DNA from 4 places in the Pseudomonas sp. TE31087 genome. Region 1 is predicted to be linked to each of the others. Evidence: riboswitches for the same ligand, from Rfam matches in the RefSeq annotation. Region 1 holds a riboswitch; each other region holds the start of a gene.
What was found. A riboswitch is a leader RNA that binds a small molecule or an ion and turns the genes downstream of it on or off. The one in region 1 is predicted to bind cobalamin.
Positions count from the first base shown of each region.

Region 2: it holds a riboswitch for cobalamin, as region 1 does, so the genes downstream of both, ACZ899_RS03370 (TonB-dependent receptor) here and ACZ899_RS08755 (ABC transporter substrate-binding protein) in region 1, are expected to answer to the same signal.
Region 3: it holds a riboswitch for cobalamin, as region 1 does, so the genes downstream of both, ACZ899_RS04480 (TonB-dependent receptor plug domain-containing protein) here and ACZ899_RS08755 (ABC transporter substrate-binding protein) in region 1, are expected to answer to the same signal.
Region 4: it holds a riboswitch for cobalamin, as region 1 does, so the genes downstream of both, cobW (cobalamin biosynthesis protein CobW) here and ACZ899_RS08755 (ABC transporter substrate-binding protein) in region 1, are expected to answer to the same signal.

Region 1 covers NZ_JBXVNN010000001.1:1,947,055-1,952,000, reverse strand. Annotated here, with positions in the region: gene ACZ899_RS08760 (FecCD family ABC transporter permease) at 1-636, opposite strand, end outside; gene ACZ899_RS08755 (ABC transporter substrate-binding protein) at 633-1,646, opposite strand; cobalamin riboswitch at 1,761-1,958, opposite strand; gene ACZ899_RS08750 (acetyltransferase domain-containing protein) at 1,986-3,155, opposite strand; gene ACZ899_RS08745 (MFS transporter) at 3,232-4,131, shown strand; gene ACZ899_RS08740 (PAAR domain-containing protein) at 4,257-4,514, opposite strand; gene ACZ899_RS08735 (DUF6708 domain-containing protein) at 4,511-4,946, opposite strand, start outside.
Region 2 covers NZ_JBXVNN010000001.1:713,211-718,156, reverse strand. Annotated here, with positions in the region: partial or broken gene ACZ899_RS03390 (bifunctional O-acetylhomoserine aminocarboxypropyltransferase/cysteine synthase) at 1-631, shown strand, start outside; gene ACZ899_RS03385 (hypothetical protein) at 696-1,469, shown strand; gene ACZ899_RS03380 (carboxymuconolactone decarboxylase family protein) at 1,582-1,926, shown strand; gene ACZ899_RS03375 (GNAT family N-acetyltransferase) at 2,005-2,574, shown strand; cobalamin riboswitch at 2,748-2,952, shown strand; gene ACZ899_RS03370 (TonB-dependent receptor) at 3,060-4,946, shown strand, end outside.
Region 3 covers NZ_JBXVNN010000001.1:992,711-997,656, reverse strand. Annotated here, with positions in the region: gene ACZ899_RS04495 (8-oxoguanine deaminase) at 1-121, shown strand, start outside; gene ACZ899_RS04490 (ABC transporter substrate-binding protein) at 184-1,107, opposite strand; gene ACZ899_RS04485 ((2Fe-2S) ferredoxin domain-containing protein) at 1,100-1,828, opposite strand; gene ACZ899_RS04480 (TonB-dependent receptor plug domain-containing protein) at 1,840-3,795, opposite strand; cobalamin riboswitch at 3,885-4,088, opposite strand; gene ACZ899_RS04475 (DUF2946 family protein) at 4,393-4,782, shown strand; partial or broken gene ACZ899_RS04470 (TonB-dependent receptor) at 4,853-4,946, shown strand, end outside.
Region 4 covers NZ_JBXVNN010000001.1:1,218,400-1,223,345, reverse strand. Annotated here, with positions in the region: gene cobN (cobaltochelatase subunit CobN) at 1-2,009, opposite strand, end outside; gene cobW (cobalamin biosynthesis protein CobW) at 2,013-3,080, opposite strand; cobalamin riboswitch at 3,181-3,380, opposite strand; cobalamin riboswitch at 3,440-3,662, shown strand; gene ACZ899_RS05450 (CbtB domain-containing protein) at 3,763-3,948, shown strand; gene ACZ899_RS05445 (CbtA family protein) at 3,959-4,654, shown strand; gene ACZ899_RS05440 (cobalamin biosynthesis protein) at 4,654-4,946, shown strand, end outside.

The DNA of each region.
Region 1 (4,946 bases):
CGCCAGCCCGACCAGGGCCACTGGCAGCGCCAGCCACACCGCCGGCCAGCGCACGCCGCTGAGATTGCCCAGCAGCCAGAACAGGATGCCCCGGGCCTGTTCGGCGGTTGCCGACTTGGTGATCAGAAAGGCCGTCAGCGCGTTGAATAGCTGCGAGCCGGCGATGCCGGCGAGGATTACCTGGGCGTTGTCGTGGCGACTGCCGCTGGCCCGCGACAGCACCAGCACCAGGGCGAACGCGGCCAGCGCGCCGAGGAAGGCGCCGGCCGACAGCGACAGCACCGCGCCACCGAGGCCGAACAGACCCACCGCCACGGCGCCGGTCGAGGCGCCCGCCGACAGGCCCAACAGGTACGGCTCGGCCAGCGGATTGCGCAGCAGCGCCTGGAGGATCACCCCGCAGGTCGCCAGCCCCGCGCCGCAGGCGGCGGCCACCAGGGTGCGCGGCAGGCGGTAGTTCCAGACGATGCCGGCGTCGATCGGGTCGAGCGCATGACCGGCCTGCCACAACTGGTTGGCCAGCACCTGCCAGACCACCTCGGCGCTGATCCGCGTCTCGCCGATGGCGATCCCGGCGAGCATGGCCAGGCACAGGGCGAGCAGCGCGAAGGCACTGATGGGCAACAGACGGCTCATGGTTGTGGCGCTTTACCGCTGGCAAAGGCGCTGGACAGCACCTCCAGGCCACGGAACAGGCGGATGCCGGCCTGCATGGCGTCGGCGTCGAGGACGATGATCCGGCCTTGCTTGACCGCGTCCATGTTGCGGGTCACCGGGTCGTTGCGCAGGAACTCGAGCTTTTTCCGGTAGTCGTCGGCGGGGTAGCGGCGGCGGTCCATGCGGGCGACGATCAGCCAGGTGGGGTTGGCCCTGGCCAGGGTCTCCCAGCCCACCGCTGGCCATTCTTCGCTGGACTCCACCACGTTGCGCACGCCAAGGGTCTGCAGCATGAAGTCGGCCACGCCCTGGCGACCGGCGACGTAAGGGTCGACCTTGAGGTCGGCGCTGGAGAACCAGAACAGCGCGCTGGTGTGGCTCAGGTCCTGGCCGGCCAGGCGTTGCCGGGCCTGGTCCAGCTGGCCCTTGAGCTCGGCATTGAGGCGTTCGCCGCGATCCTGCACGTCGAAGATCTCGGCCAGTTGGCTGACGCTTTTGTAGATGGTGTCGATCCTGAACGGCTGCAGGCGGGTACCGTCGGCGCCCACCAGGTTGTCCTTGCCTTCGCAGTCCGAGGGCAGCAGGTAGGTGGGAATGCCCAGTTCCGCGAACTGTTCGCGGGTGCCGACCGCGCCCTGGGCGCCGACCATCCATTCGAACTGCGCCGTCACCAGCTGCGGGCGCTTGCCGACCACCGCCTCGAAGCCCGGTTCGTTGTCGGCCAGGCGCTCGACCTTGTCGTTCTGCGCCTTGAACTCGGGCAGCACGTTGTTGAACCACAGCGAAGTACCCGCCAGCCGCTCGCCCAGGCCCAGGGCATAGAGCAGCTCGGTGCCGGCCTGGCCGATGGTCACCGCGCGCTGCGGGGCCTGGGCGAAGGTCTGCGGCAGGCCGCAGTTGTCGACGGTCAGCGGGTAGCGGGTGGCGTCGGCGTGGGCCAGGCCCGCCAGTGACAGGCCGGCGAGCAGGGTGGCGAGGCGGTGCGGCATGGTGGGGCGATCTCCTGTCGGGTGGTACACGGAATGGCCCACGGACAGGCATCGCCAGGCGTCGTGCGGCAAGCACGCGGCCAGGGGCGGATGACCATCCCGGACACCCCGCCGGTTGGTGAATGCGTGCCGGCAGGTCTCCTGACTGGTGCGTCCTGGCCGGCGCCGGCCTTCCCGGGTCGGCAGACCCAGTGGCATCGATGGCGCAGGCTCGGCACCTACAGTTGCGGGGGCAGTTCCCTTTGGCCCGCCCTCGGCGCGCCCGGGATTCCCTTTTGATTCCGTGTGGAAACCGGCGGGCGGCATGGTAGACCATCGGGCCATCGGCTGAAAACGCTTTTACAGGTACTTGAGCCAGGCGATGTCGCGCCGCCGCGCCTTGAGCCGGGCGAAGCCGCGCACCGGCAGGTACTGGGCGATCGCCAGCAGTACCGCGACCAGCCACACCGCGCCGATGCCGTCGAAGCCGAAATGGCTGCCCTGGTTCAGGCCGAACAGCGCCACGCAGGCCACATACAGCAGCTTGAGCACATACAGGTGCAGCAGGTAGAAGAACATCGGCGCTGCGCCGAACACCGCCAGCGGGCCGATCCAGCGGGCCTCGCCGGCACGCTCGAACGCGCGCAGCAGCAACAGGCCGACGCCCAGGGTCAAGGCCAGGAACAGCAGCGACGGAGGGTACTTGGTGATGTTGAAGAAGCTCATCAGCGTTTGCCCGACGCTGGGGTAGAAGGCCCACGGCGCCTCGCCGTAGCCGTTGAGCAGGCGCAAGACGACAAAGCCGAGCAGCAGCATCACGCCGCCCAGCAGCAGGCGCTGCTGGCGCTCGCCGGCGTCGCTGGCGCGGCTGAACCAGGGGCCGAGCCCATAGCCCAGGGCGATCACGCCGACCCACGGCAACACCGGGTAGGAGGTACGCAGGCGCAGGCTGTCGGACAGCTCCAGCCAGTTGCGCTCGTGCAGGATCGCCCAGGGTACATGCAGCGCCGAGTGCGCCGCGAAATGCAGGCCATCGAGCAGGTTGTGGCCGGCGACGATCAGCGCGCCCAGGGCGAGCAGCAGCGGGCGTGGCAGCCACACCAGCAGCGACAGGGCGATCATGCTCAGGCCGATGGCCCAGATCACCTGCAGGTAGATCACGCCCGGCGGCAACTGGAAGGTCCAGGCGAAGTTGACCAGGGTGAGCTCCAGTAGCACCAGGAACAGGCCGCGCTTGAACAGGAACGCCGCTACATCGCCCCGGCCCTGGTGCTTTTCGCCGTAGAGCCAGGCCGACAGCCCGGTGAGCAGCACGAACACTGGCGCGCACAGGTGCGCCAGGGTGCGGCTGACGAACAGGCTGGGGTCGGTGGCGTCGATCGCGTCGATGGTCATCGGGTCGCTGACCTGGCGGTGCAGGAAGAAGGTTTCGCGTACGTGGTCCAGCAGCATGAACAGGATCACCAGGCCGCGCAGGGCGTCGATGCTGTGCAGGCGTTGGCTGGGGAGGGCGGTCGGGAGGCTGGTCATCGAGGCGGGTCGCAGGCAGGGATAGCATTCAAATGAAATGTTATTTTATTTCATTTGTCTGTGCCTGGATACAGGCATGCACTGGCGTTCAGCCTGGATCAGCCCTGAATCAGCGGCCCCAGCCGCTCGGCCAGGGCCTGGACCATCGCGCTCACCTTGGGCAGATGCCCGCGGTTGCGGCGCCAGGGGGCTGTTTATCTCCATCCTGCTGCTGTTCGCCGCCTTCAATGCTCTGTCGGCGCTGGCGCCGAACGTCTGGGTACTGGCCCTGGCGCGGTTCCTTTCCGCGCTGGCCCTGCCGGTGTACTGGGGCACCGCCAGCGAAAGCGCCGGGCTGTGCCTGCTGGTGGCGCTGCTGATGTGGGCCTGGCTGCCGCCTCTGCCGAAGGTCCCGGCCCGCGTCGCAGGGGAGCGGCAGACGGTGATTCTCAAGGACCGTCGTTTCATCGCCCATGTGCTGCTTTCGGCGCTGGTGTTCACCGCCATGTTCACTGCCTATACCTACCTGGCCGAGATCCTCGAACAGCTTGCCGCCGTGCCGGCCAACGCGGTCGGTTGGTGGCTGATGGGCTTTGGCCTGGTGGGCATGCTCGGCAACCCCCTGGCCGGACGGTTCGTCGATCGCAGCCCGCTGCGGGCCACGCTGCTGCTGTTGGCGATGCTGGCCTTGGGCATGGGCCTGGTCACCCCGGTGATCGGCAACCCGCTGCTGTTGGTGGGCGCCCTGGCACTGTGGGGCATCGACTACACGGCGCTGTTCCCGGTGTGTCAGGTGCGGGTGATGCGGGCCGGCGCCAAGGCCCAGGCCCTGGCCGGGACCCTCAACGTGTCGGCGGCCAACGCGGGCATCGCCGCCGGTGCCGCGCTGGGGGGCGCGGCGATCCAGGGGCTTGGTCTGGCTGCGTTGGGTTATGTGGCTTGTGGGTTTGCGGTGCTGGCGTTGGTGGCCACGTTGGTACTGCAACGGAGCGAGTGAGGCCTGTTCCACCCTCTGGCACAGATGCCTTTGCCCTCCACGTGGGGAGGGTAAGGGTGGCAATGGCCGACAGGTTGTCCTTGAACCGGCCAGCCCGATCGGCGGTTTCGCTCTGATCGGTTTTCTTAGTCGAGAAGCCACCCCGAGTCCCCCTCGACAAGCGTGCCGCCATGACTGGTGCGATCGCCCTGGCGTGCAACGCGCTTGCCATCGATGAGAAAGTGCGCGGCCCCTGTCTCGATCAGCGCCCCACAACTGATACGATCCCCAATCCGGGCAACGGGTTTACCATTGAACTGGTAGGTTTCGCTGCCGGTTTCCACCACACCCGCGCCATGCAGTGGACACTCGTGCAGGTGGCCTAAAAGTACGACCGGTTTCACGTGTGTTCTCCTGCGGCAGGGCCGGTACGTGACTCACGGTCTATCGCTTCAGGCCATTGCACCCTGGGGGCCAGTCGGCGAATGGGGGTGAGTTCGAAGTCATTGTCCCAATTGCGGGGTGGGCGAACAAAGGTGGGAAGTGCGTCTGGGCCCTGTTGCATGAAAAGTCTGATGATCTCCCAGTATCGCTTTCCATCCTCGATGCTATGGGTGAAGAAAAGACGGTCGATGATTTCGTCGGTGCCTGGCTTGCGGACTGCAATAAGGACGTTCTCGACGAGTCCGCCATTGCCCATGGGAGCGTAGACACTACAGACTTCGGCGATAAGGTCTTTCCAATCGTAGGCTACGGGTCGTACCCCCCATTTCTTTCGGCTGAATATGTAGAAGCGATCAAATCGATATTCATAAAAATAAACTTTTTGCCTGAGT
Region 2 (4,946 bases), 1.2 Mb from region 1:
CGTCATCGACTCGGGCACATTCCCCTGGGCCGACCACAAGCAGCGTTTCGCCCTGCTCAATACTCCCGACCCGTCCTACCACGGCGTCACCTACACCGAAGCCTTCGGCCCCGCCGCCTTCATCGGTCGCTGCCGCGTGGTGCCGCTGCGCAACACCGGCGCCGCGCTGTCGCCATTCAATGCCTTCCTGATCCTGCAAGGCCTGGAGACCCTGGCCCTGCGCATGGAGCGCCATACCGAGAATGCGCTCAAGGTCGCCCGCTACCTGCAGGAACACGACCAGGTGGCCTGGGTGAAATATGCCGGCCTGCCCGACCACCCCGAGCACCAACTGGCCCGGCGCTACACCGGCGGCAAGCCGGCGGCGATCCTGTCGTTCGGCATCAAGGGCGGCCAGGCCGCCGGGGCGCGCTTCATCGATGCGCTGCAACTGGTGGTGCGCCTGGTCAACATCGGCGACGCCAAGTCGCTGGCCTGCCACCCCGCCTCCACCACCCATCGTCAACTCAACGACGAAGAGCTGGAGAAGGCCGGCGTACCGCGCGACATGGTGCGCCTGTCGATCGGCATCGAGCACAGCGACGACATCATCGCCGACCTCGCCCAGGCCCTTGAGGCCAGCCGCGGCTGATCGACCCGCGCCCCACCCAATGCCGACGGCGGGCGCGTACCCTGCAGAACCGGAACCTCGCGTAATGACCCTTTTCTACCTGAAACTCCTGGTCACCCCGCTGCTGATGTGGGCCATCTCCCTCGCCTCGCGGCGCTGGGGCGGACTGCTCGGCGGGCTGCTGTCCGGTCTGCCGATCACCTCGGCCCTGGTGATGACCTTCCTGTGCCTGGAGCAAGGCACGGGCTTCGCCCTGGGCGCGGTGCCCGGCGCGCTGGGTGGGTTGGCGGCGGTGCAGGCCACCTACGCCTTCTACCTGTTCGCCACGCGCAGGGTCGATATCGCCCCGGCCGTGCTGCTGGCGATCCTGTTCTACGGCCTGGCGGCCTATGCCTTCACCCACTGGGGTGGGCTTTACCTGTCGGTGGCCGTGGCGCTGCTGCTGATCGGCGTGCTGATCCGTGCCAGTGGCCGCGAGCCCAGGCCCGACACCCTCGCCCGTCCCCGACAGCGGTATTGGGAGATTCCCTTGCGCATGGTATCGGCCACCTCGCTGCTGATGATCACCACCAGCCTGGCCAGCTGGCTGGGGCCGGCCACCAGCGGCATGCTGGCGCCAATACCGGTGATCGCCTGGCCGCTGGTGGTGTTCGCCCATGTGCAGGGCGGCCGAGCCGGGATGGCGGCGATGGTGCGGGGCAATGCCATTGGTGCGCTGGGAGTGATTGCATTCTACCTGGCGATGGCGGGGTTGCTGGAGCGATTGGGGGTTGCCGTGACCATCGGCCTCGCCATGGGCCTGGCAGTGGCACTGACCGTAGCGTTGGCGGCGGCGCTGCGCCGGGTACCGACTGATTGACCAGTGATTCGAACAGGTCCCGGGTTTGATCCATCCTCCCTGGGGCCAGCCCCTCCAGCGAAATATCGACTAGCCTGAATGCTCCTGTTGCCAACCTGACAAGGTGAAGACGATGAGCATGATGGACTGGGACGCCTACCGTAAGCAGTTGATGGCCGGCATCGGCGATCTCAAGCAACTCTCACCCGATACCGTGGCCGGCTACGCGACCGCCAGCGGCGCCGGGGCCAAGACCAATCACCTGGACGCCAAGACCCGTGAGCTGATCTCATTGGCCGTCGCCGTCACCACCCGCTGCGACGGCTGCATTGCCGTGCATTCGCAGCAGGCGGTCAAGCACGGCGCCACCCGCGAGGAGATCGCCGAGGCCCTGGGCGTGGCGGTGGCAATGAACGCCGGCGCCGCGCTGGTCTACTCGGCCAGGGCGCTGGACGCCGTGGGCAAGACTGGCGCCTGAAACTTCATGGCGCCGCCGCCCTTGCGCGACGGCGCCGCGACACCCAGACTTGGCGGTTCAGCCCGTGCAGGAACCACCATGATCCAGATCCGCCCCATGACCCCGGAAGACTTCGAACGCTTCTGGCCGACCTTCCAGGCCATTGTCCAGGCCCGCCAGACCTACGCCTTCGACCCGGCCCTGGACGTCGACCAGGCGCGTCGGTTGTGGCTGGAAACCCCGTTGCGCACCCTGGTGGCCGAGGACGACGGCGTGCTGCTCGGCTCCTACTTCCTCAAGGCCAATGCCGCCGGCCCCGGCGGGCATGTCGGCAACTGCGGCTACATGGTCTGCGAGCAGGCCCGCGGCCGGGGCGTGGCCAGGCTGATGTGCGAGCACTCGCAGAAGCTGGCGCGCCAGGAGGGCTTCCTGGCCCTGCAGTTCAATTCGGTGGTGGCCAGCAACGAGGTGGCGGTGGCGCTGTGGCACAAGCTCGGCTTCGAGACCGTCGGCCGCCTGCCCAGGGCTTACCGCCATGCCGAGCTGGGCCTGGTGGACTGCCTGGTGATGTACAAGTGGCTGGCCGACGAGCCGGTGGTGGAAAAGCCGGCGCTGCTGATCGGACGCAAGAATATCGAGGCGCGAGTTTCGCGTCGGCGCGGGCGCTGAACCCATCGCGGGGCAAGCCCGCTCCCACGATCCGATTGCCTGGAGCTGCCAGGGTATCGCCGTGGGAGCGGGCTTGCCCCGCGATCAGCGACAACGCAATTGCAGCTAACCCATTGCCCCACCAGATATTTTCCTGCCACCCAGGCGATTGACTCGCCACCCGTTCGATGGTCAGATGCGCGCCAGTTTCAGGTGTCCTGCGCCGCCGCGCGCAGGGTGAAACGGGAAGCCGGTGCGTCGTTGTCACGACAAGTCCGGCGCTGCCCCCGCAACGGTAAGCGAGCGAATCCTTCGACAGACCACTGTGCGCACGCATGGGAAGGTGAAGGCTTCATGCTCCTCGCAAGCCCGGAGACCGGCCTGAGGCTTCATTTGGCAACCCGCGGTGGGCGGGCGCAGGCCGGTATCCGCGCGCGCCTGCGTGCGCGCTTCGCCGTTGCGTGTTTTCCACCGGGATCCATTCCTTCCTGCAGCAGTGGAACGACATGTCCCGATTCAACAAGCTTCACACCCTGGCGGCCTGCCTGGCCGTGTCCCTGCCAGCACTGGCCGACGACCATGAAGTGGCGCCCCTCACCCTGCCCTCCACGGCGATCACCGACACCCGCGAGCCACAGGTCATCGACCTGGCCACGCCAACCCCGGCCGGCTCGCGCCTGAACCTCAGCGCCCTGGACACCCCGGCCAGCACCAGCAGCCTGACCGAGGCGCAGATCCAGCAGCGCAACAACCTCACCGTGCAGGACGCCGTGACCCGCTCGCCGGGCCTGACCTTCATCGGCACACCGGGCGACGGCGGTACCGGCCTGTCGGCCCGGGGCTTCACCGGGCAGAGTTCGGTGATGACCCTGTTCGACGGCTCGCGCCTGTACGCCGGCGCCGGCACCCTGACCTTCCCGGTCGACCCGTGGATGGTCGAGCGCATCGACGTGATCCGCGGCCCCGCCTCGGTGCTGTACGGCGAAGGCGCCACCGGCGCGGTGGTCAACGTGGTGCCGAAGAAGCCGTTCGCCGGTGACATCCGCAACCACCTGCGCCTGGGCTACGGCTCCTGGGACCGCCAGCAACTGGGCCTGGACAGCGGCGGCAGCCTGAGCGAGCGGCTGAGCTACCGCGTGACCCTCAACCAGCAGGCCGGCAACGGCTGGGTCGACCGCACCGACTCGCGCAGCCTGGCCCTCAGCGCCGCCCTGCGCTTCGATGCCAGCGACGACCTGAGCTTCACCCTCGCCCACGAACGCGGCGATGCGCAACCAGCCAACTACTACGGCACCCCGCTGATCGACGGGCACCTGCGCAGCAGCGTGCGCCGCAAGAACTACAACGTCAGCAACGACGAACAGCGCTACCACGACGAGTGGACGCGCCTGACCACCGACTGGACCCTCAGCGACAGTGTCAGCGCCAGCAACCAGCTCTACTACATCAAGAGCCGCCGCCAGTGGCGCAACGCCGAGTCCTACGCCTGGGACGCCGCCAACGGCGTGATCCAGCGCGGCAGCTTCTTCGAGATTCGCCATAACCAGGAGCAGCTCGGCGATCGCCAGAGCTTTACCTTCGACCATGGCCTGTTCGGCCTGACCAGCAAGACCGTGGTCGGCGCCGAATACAACCGCATCCGCTTCAACGTCGACAGCAACTCGCCCTACAGCGATGGCAGCAGCGACCCGCTCGACCCGTGGCATCCGGCTCCGGGCGGTTTCCACAGCCTCAGCCCGACCCGCGCGCAGACGCTGTCCAAGGTCGACACCTTCGCCCTGTTCGCCGAGAACCGCACCCAGCTGAGCGACCGCCTCGCGCTGGTCACCGGCATCCGCCGCGACCAGAACCACATCGACCGTGACGACCTGGTCAACAACGCCCGCAGCGACCGCAGCCTGCAAGGCGGCAACTGGCGCGCCGGGCTGGTGTACGCGCTCACCGACGACCTGTCGCTGTACGGGCAGTACTCCACCAGCGAGGACGGCGTCGGCGACCTGCTCACCCAGCGCCCGAACAAGCGCCTGGAGCTGACCGAAGCGAAGCAGACCGAGATCGGCCTCAAGCAACGTTTCTGGGATACCCGTGGCGAGTGGACGCTGGCGGCCTATCACATCGTCAAGAAGAAACTGCCGGTGTACAACCCGCTCACCCACGACAGCCAGCAGGCCGGCCAGCAGACCTCCGACGGCCTGGAGGCCAGCCTGGAACTGGCGCTGGGCAACCAGTGGCAGCTCTCGGCCAACGCCGCGCTGGTGAGGGCCAAGTACGACGATTTCCTGGAGGAAGGCGACAACGGCACGGTCAACGACCGCGCCGGCAACCGCCCGCAGGATGTGCCGCGGCGCACCGCCAACCTGTGGCTGAGCAAGGGCTTCGGCCAGGCCGTGGAT
Region 3 (4,946 bases), 950 kb from region 1:
CGACACCAGCGTGATCAACGGGCGTGTGGTGGTTCAGGGTGGGCGCATCACCACCGTCGACCTGCCGCGAGTACTGGAGCGTCACAACCAGCTGGCGCGTCAGCTGGTCCTCGGCGAGTAACACCCAGCCCATCGCGGGGCAAGCCCGCTCCCACGCCAAGCTCCGCGATCAGGGCTGGCCAGCTATGGGACAGCCACTTCCCTGAGCCGCCGCGCCAGTTCCAGGGCCACCCGCCCGCTGGCCGGCGTCGGCACCAGCTCGGTGAACGGGATATCGATCATGCGGTTCTCGCGCACCGCCCGCAGGCTCGAGAGCACCGGATCACGGGCCAGCAGCTGACGCTTGCGGCTGGCCGGCGACCACAGGGCGTCAGCCAGCAGGATCACATCGGGGTCGCTGCTCAGCAGCGCCTCGCGGTTGACCGTCACCCGGTACTGGTCAATCCCGCCGAGCACATTGCGCGCCCCGGCGGCGGCCAGCAATGGCGTGACGAAACCCCGCCCACCTTCGCTGTCCAGCCCCCGGACCTCGCTGTCGAGGTAGAACACCGACAGCGGCTTGCCGACAGGCGCGATCGCCCTGGCCCGCGCCAGGTCCGCCTCCATCGCCTCGATCAACGCCTGCGCCCTCGCCTGCCTGCCGAGCATTTCGCCAAGGAGGGTCAGGTCACGCCGGACATGGGCGTAGTAGTCCAGGGAATGGCCGGCACAGGCCGACTCGAGCAGGTAGGTGGCGATCCCGTTGCCGGCCAGCCGGGTTCGCGAGCTGACCCCATCGCCGAAGGCCGTGGCGAATCCGCCGACCACCAGGTCCGGCCTTTGCGCGTACAGCACCTCGCTGGCCGGATACTCCCGGGCGATCACCGGCACGCCCTGGTAGCGGCTCTGCTTGTAGGCGGCGCCGTTGTCGTCCAGGTAGGCCACACCGACCATCGACGGCCCGACGCCAAGGGCGAGCAGGAGGTCGGCCGCGTGCTGGTTGAGGGCGACGATACGTGCAGGCGTCGCCGCAGGCCGTTGCCAGTCTTGCCCGCAGTTGCGAAAGCGCTCGGCCAGGGCCGGTGTGCCACAGCACAGGGCCAGCGACAGCAACCAGGCTTTACGCATCGCATGTCCCTCCCTTGATCAGCAATCTTTCGGCGATCCTTCCGCCCTCTAGATGCGTTTTTACCAATTCCTCCACCTCCCGATCATCACGTACCCGATACCAGCAGCCGTCCGGGTGCACCGTCAGCACTGGCCCCAGGTTGCAGGGGAACTGGCAACCGGTACGGGTCAGCAGCACGCCGCCTGGCGTCTCGATCAAGTCACGCTCCAGCAGCTGGCGGCGCAAGCGTTTCCACAACGGCAAGGCACCGCGCCGCACGCAGCGTGGGCCGGTGCACAGGAACACCTGGCGGGCATGCTCGGGTATCCGCGACCAGTCCGGATCGCTGGCCACCGCGTTGACCTGGTCGCATGGCAGGTGACGGGCATGCTCGCCGACGCTGGCACACGCCGCCCGAGCATCCAGCCCGCGCCGACCCAGGGCCTGGGCCGTGATCCAGATACCGGCGCGACCTTGCGCCAGGCGCCCCAGCTCATCGCGCAGCCAGTCGAGGTAGGCGCTGTCCGAGGTGGGTTCCAGGTCCACTACCAGCAAGCGCTCAATGCCCAGGTCAAGGGCCTCGCGGATAACCACCCACAGCCCGTCGAAGCCCTCCAGGGTATCGACGATATCCCGGTCCGCCTCGCGGCCACGCAGGTCGCGAACCTCGGCGCCGAACGACTCGGCCACCGAGCCACTCGCCAGACCGGGGCCCACGAACAGCACACGCTGATAGTCCATGCTCACGCCCCTCAGAAGGTGTAGGTGTACCGCAGTTCGCTGGTGAACGGCCGCCCGAGGTTGTCGACATTGCTCGCCCGGCTGGTGACATAGTCGCGGTCGAACAGGTTCTCCACCAGCAGGCTCAGCCGGTGCTGGCGGGCGCCATCCAGGTAGCGATAGGCATCGGCATCGACCACCGAGTAATGGCCATAGTCGACGCCCTTGGAGCTGACCACGTCGCGAATGTAGCGAATGGCCCCTCCGGCACCCCACCTGCGGTCTGCCGATTCGTAGCCGAGCCGCGAGCGGGCGAAGAAACTCGGCACGTCGTTGATCGTCGCCCCGGTGCGCGACTCGGTGAGGTTACGGGTCATGTCGGCCTGCAGGCTCCATTGGTCGTCGAGCTGGATACGTGCATCGGCCTCGAAACCACGCATCTGCACCTGCCCCTGGCCATTCACCCACTGGCTGCCGTCCAGGGTGATCAGGTCGGTGATCTTGCGCCGGAACACGGTGACGCTGGCGCTGAACTCACGCGCCAGCAGCAGGCCGTGGTAGTCCAGGCCAAGCTCGGCATTGCGGCTCTTCTCGGGCTTGAGGTTGCGGTTGCCGATCTCGTCGCCAGGCTCGTTGACGAACAGCTGCTCGGCGTTGGGCAGCTTGTAGGCGCTGCCGTACTGGCCGCGCAGCTGCCAGTTGTCGTTCAGGTCGTACAGCGAGGTGAGCATGCCGACGGTGGCGCTGTCGCCGCCGCTCATGGCTTCGTGGCGCACGCCGAGGCTCGGGTGCCAGTTCGGCAGGGCCTCGATCCTGGGCCTCAATTGGACATACAGCGCATTGGCCTGGGCCTCGTTGTCGTCGATCAACAGCACGTCGTCCTGGCCCTTGAACCACTGGTTGTCGGAACCGAACACCAGCACATGGCCGCCGTCGAGCTCGGCCTTGCCCTCGGCCTGCACACCCCAGTCGGTGAAGCCCCAGTAGTCGTTGTGGTTGACCACGTTGCGGCTGCCGTCGGCGCGGTTGTTGATGCGGGTGTAGCGGGTGTCCCAGTCGTTGACATGGCCCTTGACGAAGTAGCTCAGGCGCTCGTTGAGGCGCTGCTCGAAGGTGGCGGTGGCGATCTGCTGCACGCGGTCGTTGGTGGTCTTGTAGTTGTTCACCGGCCGGGCGAAATCGAGGTTGGCGTCGGTGTACTGGTAGAACAGCTCCAGCCGCGTATCGTCGCCGAAGGCCTGGATCGCCTTGCCGCCGAAGGTGGTTACCTCGTAGCCGCGTTTCTTGTCGCTGACGTTGCCGCTGTAGTCACGGTTGCGAAACGGTTGGTAGCCGTCGGAGACGTTGTGACTGACATAGGCCAGCAGCCCCAGGTCGCCGAAACCATTGCTGAAGATCCGCTCGACGCGGGCGTCCTTGCTGTTGCCGGCGAAGCTGTCCAGGCCCAGGTTGACCTCCCCCGAAGCCTCGCGGCGCTGCGGGCTGCGGGTGACGATATTGATCACCCCCGCCACCGCCTGGGTGCCGAACAACAGGCTCTGGCCGCCCTTGAGCACCTCGATGCGCTCCACCGCGTTGGCCGGCAGGGTGTCCAGGTACAGGCCACCGTACAGGCGGTTGTTCAGGCGCACGCCGTCGAGCAGGATCAAGGTGTCGTCGTTGCGCCCGCCCAGCAGCGAGTAGGTGCCGTAGTCGAACGGGCCGTTCTTCGGCGCGACGTAGAAGCCGGGGATGAACATCTGCATCACCCGGGTGATGTCGGCGCCGGGGCCGGCGCGCTCGATCTGCTCGCGGCTGACGATCTCGACCTTGCTGCCGTACTGGGCCATGGCGGCGACCGTGGTCGACTCCACCGAGGGCGCGGCGACGATCTGCTGGTCGAGGATCAGAGGGGTGTTTTCGGCCAGTGCCAGGGGGCTGGCCAGGCAGCCCAGAAGCAGGGTCCGGGCCTTGGGGGAGAAACGTCGGGAGTGAATCACAGCAATCATGCTCTTCTCGAAAGTGACTTTCGCAGAAGCACGCAGGAGCAGGGATCGCGCACAGCCAATACCGGCCCATGCCCGCCCACCGCAGGAGTTTGCCTACCACATTCCAGGCCGGTCTCCGGGCTCGCAAGACAAGACACCTTCACCTTCCCATGGCGCATTAGCCACAGTGGTCTGTCGAAGGCATCACTTGCATACCGTTGCGGGGGCAGCACCGGACTGGCGCGAAGCGCGTACCGGTTTCCCGTTTCACCCCATGCGCGGCGGCATGGGACACCTGAAATCGGTCGGCATCTGAACACCTGGGGCCGAGAGGCGTCAAGCCAGCCAGGTGAATCGATTCGAATGTTTTTTATCGGCCAAGCACTCTAGTGTCCTGTCTCGGAAATAAGCTGTTCACTTTTGGCGGCGTCTTGGGCGCCCGGCCTGCGTTGCCACTCCTCGCCATAGCCCTGCTATGACTCGTCGCGGCGCCTTGGCCGAACACCCAAGCCACTCGCCAAAAGAGAACGTATTTCCGAGACAGGACACTAGGCAGATGTTTCAAACGCTGTAGAATCCGCACGCCGAACCTATTCTCATTCCCTTCGAGCTTTGCCGATGAAGCTGGCCCGCCACACACAATCGCAAGTCGCCTGGGTGCTGTATTTCAGCATCCTGTTCGGCTCGTTGCTGTGCGCCATGGGCCATGGACAGATGGCGGGCTTGCGCCTGGCCGGCCTGGATGACGCCGCCTGGTGCGCGGCCGACAGCAGCGGCGTGTTCAAGGGCGACCAGGACATCAGCGACCCGGTGCTGCCCGCCGGCGGCGACTGCGTGATCGCCAGCCTGTTCAGCGCCACCCTGCTGGCGGTGTTCTTCGGCCTGCTGGCCTTGCTCGCCGGGGAGTCGAGCAAACCCTTACCCAGGCAACCCGCGCCACCCCTGCCCAAGCAGCGCTGGCCACTGGTCAATCCGCGCGCCTCTCCTGCTTCGCTTCTCGCGTTCTGACATCGCCACGCCCTGCGCTGCCTGATCGGCAGCGGGCGTGCGCTCACCGATTTCAGCCAGGAAGCCTTGCATGTTTCGCATGACCACTTTGGCGCTGCTCGTTGGCAGCGCAACCTGCGCCTGGGCGCAGGATGACACCCTGACCCTGCCCGCCAGCAACGTCA
Region 4 (4,946 bases), 730 kb from region 1:
GCGTCCTCCATCTGCCCTTCGAGCTGCAGCTCGCGGTCGATATGGTGGGTCTTGACCAGTTCAAGGATGTCCCGCTGCAGCTCGCGGGCGCGGCGCGGATCGAGCAACTGCGCCTCGTAGTATTCGTCGGCCAATTGCTCCAGGTGGCGCAGCGGGCCGTAGGTCTCGGCACGGGTCAGCGGCGGCATCAGGTGGTCGATAATCACCGCCTGGGTGCGGCGCTTGGCCTGGGCGCCCTCGCCCGGGTCGTTGACGATGAACGGGTAGATGTTGGGCAACGGGCCGAGCAAGGCATCCGGCCAGCACTCGGCGGACAGGCCCACGCCCTTGCCCGGCAGCCATTCCAGGTTGCCGTGCTTGCCCACATGGATCACCGCGTCGGCGGCATAGCCGTTGCGCAGCCAGAAGTGGAACGCCAGGTAGCCATGCGGTGGCACCAGGTCCGGGTCGTGGTACACCGCGCTGTGGTCCACCTGATAGCCCCGCGCCGGCTGTATGCCGACGAAGGTCAGGCCGTAGCGCAGGCCGGCGACCATCATGCGCCCACTGCGGAACATCGGATCCTGCTCGGGCGGCCCCCAGCGCTCCAGCACGGCGCGTTGGTTGGCCTCGGGCAAGGCGGCAAAGGCGCGCTGGTAGTCGGCCAGGGCCAGGCTCTGGGCGCAGGGGCGCTGGTCGAGGTGGTCAAGGTCGTTGGTAACCCCGCCGAGCAGTTGGTGAATCAGCTCGGTGCCGCTGTCGGGCAGCCCGGCCACCGGGTAATCCTGCGCTTGCAGGGCCCTGAGGATATTGAGCGCCGCGCCCGGCGTGTCCAGGCCGACGCCATTGCCGATGCGCCCGTCGCGGGTCGGGTAGTTGGCCAGCACCAGGGCCACGCGCTTTTCCTGGTTGTCCAGACGCGCCAGGGTCACCCAGCGCCGTGCCAGTTCGGCGACGAAGTCCATGCGCTCGGGATGGGCCCGGTAGCAGACCACATCGGCCTGGCTGCGCTCGCTGCGCCAGGCCAGGTCCTTGAAACTCACCGGCCGGGTGATGATGCGCCCGTCAAGTTCCGGCAGGGCGATGTGCATCGCCAGGTCGCGAGCGCCCAGGCCCTGTTCGCTCTGCTCCCAGCCAGGCTGGTTGTCCTGGGCGCAGATGGCCTGCAGCACCGGTACATCGCGGCGCAGCGGGCGCAGGTTGGGTTGCTCGGGGCTGGACAGGGCGAAACCGGTGGTGTTGATCACCACCTCGGCCTGCACCTCATCGAGCCAGGCCTCGACCTGGTCCAGGCAGGCGCGCTCCTTCAGGCTGGCCACGGCGATGGGCAATGGGTTCAGACCGCAGGCCTGCAGGCGCTGGCAGAACACATCGATGAACGCGGTGTTGGCCGCCTGCAGGTGCGAACGGTAGAACAGCAACGGCGCCACCGGATGCTCGGGGTTCCACTCGGCGTACCAGTCCTCGGGACAAGCCGTGCCCTTGGCTGGATGATAGACCGCCGTGCGCGGCAAGGGCTGTGGCTCGTCCCACGGGTAATCGCGCCCCAGCCACTGGCTGGCCAGGCAGTTGAACAGGTTCACCGCGTTGGCCTTGCCGCCCTGGCGCAGGAAGTGCCAGAGGCGTTCGGCCTGTTCGCCGCGAACCGTGCCCAGGTCGGTGAGCTCAGGGTCGGGGCGGTCGTCGCCGGGCACCAGGATCAGCTGTACCCCTCGCCCCGCCAGTTCGACCAGTTGCTCGACACCATAGCGCCAGTAACCGACACCGCCATGCAGTGATATCAGGATCACCTTGGCATGGCGCAGCACCTGGTCGATATACAAGTCGACCGAGGCGTGGTTCTGCACCTGCATCGGGTTGGCCAGGCGCACGCTGGGGAAATCCGCCGGCAACTGCTCGGCGGTTTCGGCGAGCAGCGCCAGGTGTGAATCGCCGCTGCAGAGGATCACCAGGTCGGCGGGGGTCTGGCCGAGATCGGCGATGCTGTCGTCCGGCACGAAGCCGCCGGGCTGGGTCCGCAGCAGGTGCATGGATCAGGCGCCCAGGGCCTGGCGCAGGCGCGCTTCCAGCTGCGCCGCGTCGAGATCCTGGCCGATCAGCACCAGGCGGGTGATCCGGGGCTCGTCGCTGCGCCAGGCACGGTCGAAATGCTTGTCGAAGCGGGTGCCCACACCCTGGATCAGCAGGCGCATCGGCTTGCCGGGGATGGCGGCGAAGCCCTTGGCGCGCAGGATGCCGAACTCGGTGACCAGCTGGGTCAGGGCATCGAGCAGCAGGCTCTCGTCGGCCTCGGGCAGGTCGATGGAGATCGAGTCGAAGGCGTCGTGGTCATGGTCGTCATGGTCATCGCCGTCGTGATGCGAGTCGTGATGGGTACGGCGACCGTCGATATGCGCCTCGGATTCGGCGCCCACGCCCAGCAACACTTCCAGCGGCAGGCGGCCGCTGCTGGCCTCGATCACCTTGACCGCCGGCGGCAGTTCCTCGGCCACCTCGGCACGGACCTTGGCCAGGCCCTCGGCGTCGATCAGGTCGGCTTTGTTCAGCACCACCAGATCGGCGCTGGCCAGCTGGTCGGCGAACAATTCATGGAGCGGCGACTCATGGTCGAGGTTCGGGTCGAGCTTGCGCTGGGCGTCGACCTGGTCCGGGTAGGCAGCGAAGGTGCCGGCGGCCACGGCCGGGCTGTCGACCACGGTGATCACCGCGTCGACGGTGCAAGCGTTGCGGATTTCCGGCCACTGGAAGGCCTGTACCAGCGGTTTGGGCAAGGCCAGGCCACTGGTTTCGATAAGGATGTGGTCGAGGTCGCCGCGCCGGGCCACCAACTCGCGCATCACCGGGAAGAATTCTTCCTGCACGGTGCAGCACAGGCAACCGTTGGCCAGTTCGTAGACGCGGCCATTGGCCTCTTCCTCTGTGCAACCGATGCTGCACTGCTTGAGGATCTCGCCGTCGATGCCCAGCTCGCCGAATTCGTTGACGATCACCGCGATGCGGCGGCCCTGGGCGTTGTCGAGCATATGGCGCAGCAAGGTGGTCTTGCCTGAGCCGAGGAAGCCGGTGACGATGGTGACGGGAAGCTTGGCCAGTGTTTTCATGTCGCGATGCCCTTGGCAGCAATGGCGCGGGCATGCAGGACGACAGCCACGGCCATGCCGGCCTGGCGCGTTCGCCACCGGATCACCCCGCCCGGTTGAAAGTCGAAAACGTCACGAGGCAGGTCTCCTGGCTTGCACCGCTGCGGCTCGCTGGCCGGTGGGCCGGCGCCTTCCCGCGCGCCTGCGCAGTGGCTGTGCCGAACCCTTCAGTGCTTACAGTTGCGGGGGCAGCCGCGGCTTGTACCGCGTTCCCGTCTTAGCTCGGGCCAACGCCCGAGAACCTCGCAGCGGCAAGGCTACGCAGTGCCTGCCTGGCGGTCAACCGCCGCGGCGATTGACGCGGGCCCGGCCCCGTGATTTGCTAGCGCATTGCGTTCAGGTGCCCCCACGGGGGTGAAACGGGAAACCGGTGCGTCGCGTCTCCGTTCCAGGAGCCGACAAGGCCGGTGCTGCCCCCGCAACGGTAAGCGAGAGAAGCGTCCGGACCACTGTGCCAGCCTCAAGGCATGGGAAGGTGACGCCATGGAAGGAGCCTTGCTCCACCTCGCGAGCCCGGAGACCGGCCTGACGTGCTCACAGTACACCCCGCGGTGGGCGGGCGTCGTCGTATCACTCGGGCCAGCCGTGCCCGGGGTCGTCGCGCATGCCCGTTGCCACAACAAAAGCAGCAGAGGAACGCGTCATGCCCATCACCAGCGCCAAACACAGTATCGCCACCCCCGTCAGCCTCAGCCAGCGACTGATCGTCGCGGTCGGCGCCAGCCTGCTGGGGCTGTGCCTGGTGTACTTCGCCGGTTTCTCGCACATCGAGGCGGTGCACAATGCCGCCCACGACACCCGCCACAGTGCCGCCTTCCCTTGCCACTGAGTAAATCCGCATGATTACGCGCATCGCCCGTACCGCGGGTTTCAGCGGCCTGCTCGCGGCCCTGTTGCTGACCCTGCTGCAAAGCTTCTGGGTCGCCCCACTGATTCTCCAGGCGGAAACCTACGAATCCACTGCCCCGGTCGCCGAACAGCATGAGCACGGCGACGCCGCAGCGCCCCATGAGCATGAACACAGTGCCGAGGCCTGGGCGCCGGAGGACGGCTGGCAGCGCGTGCTGTCCACTACTGGCGGCAACCTGGTGGTCGCCGTCGGTTTTGCCCTGATCCTGGTCGCCCTCTACAGCCTGCGCGAACCGAACCGCGTGGCCACCGGCGCACTGTGGGGCCTGGCCGGCTTCGCCGTGTTCTGCCTGGCACCGACCCTGGGCCTGCCACCGGAACTGCCCGGCACCGCCGCCGCCGACCTTGGCCAGCGCCAGACCTGGTGGATCGGCACCGCCGCAGCCACCGCCGCCGGCCTGGCGCTGCTGGTGTTCGCCCGGCACTGGTTGTTCAAGGTGCTTGGTGTGGCCCTGCTGGTGATCCCGCACCTGATCGGCGCGCCGCAACCCGCAGTGCATGAAAGCCTGGCGCCGGAAGCCCTCGAGACCCAGTTCAAGATCGCTTCCTGGCTGACCAACGCCGCGTTCTGGCTGGCCCTGGGCCTGCTCAGCGCGTGGCTTTACCGTCGTTCCAGCCAGGCTTGATGCGCGATCTGCCCGTGCAGCCGGCGATGTTCGCCGGCTTTGGTTGCCGCCGTGGTTGCCCGGTCGAGACACTGGCGGTGCTGCTGCGCCAGACGCTCACCCGCCACGCCCTGCCCCTCTCCGCCCTGCGCGCCATTGCCAGCATCGAGCCCAAGGCTCGCGAACCCGGCCTGCTGGCATTGGCCGAGCGCCTCGGGCTGCCTTACATCTGCTTCGACGCCACGCACCTGACGGTCTTCGAGCCGCTGCTCAGCCATCGTTCGGCCACGGTGTACGCCCAGACCGGCTGCTG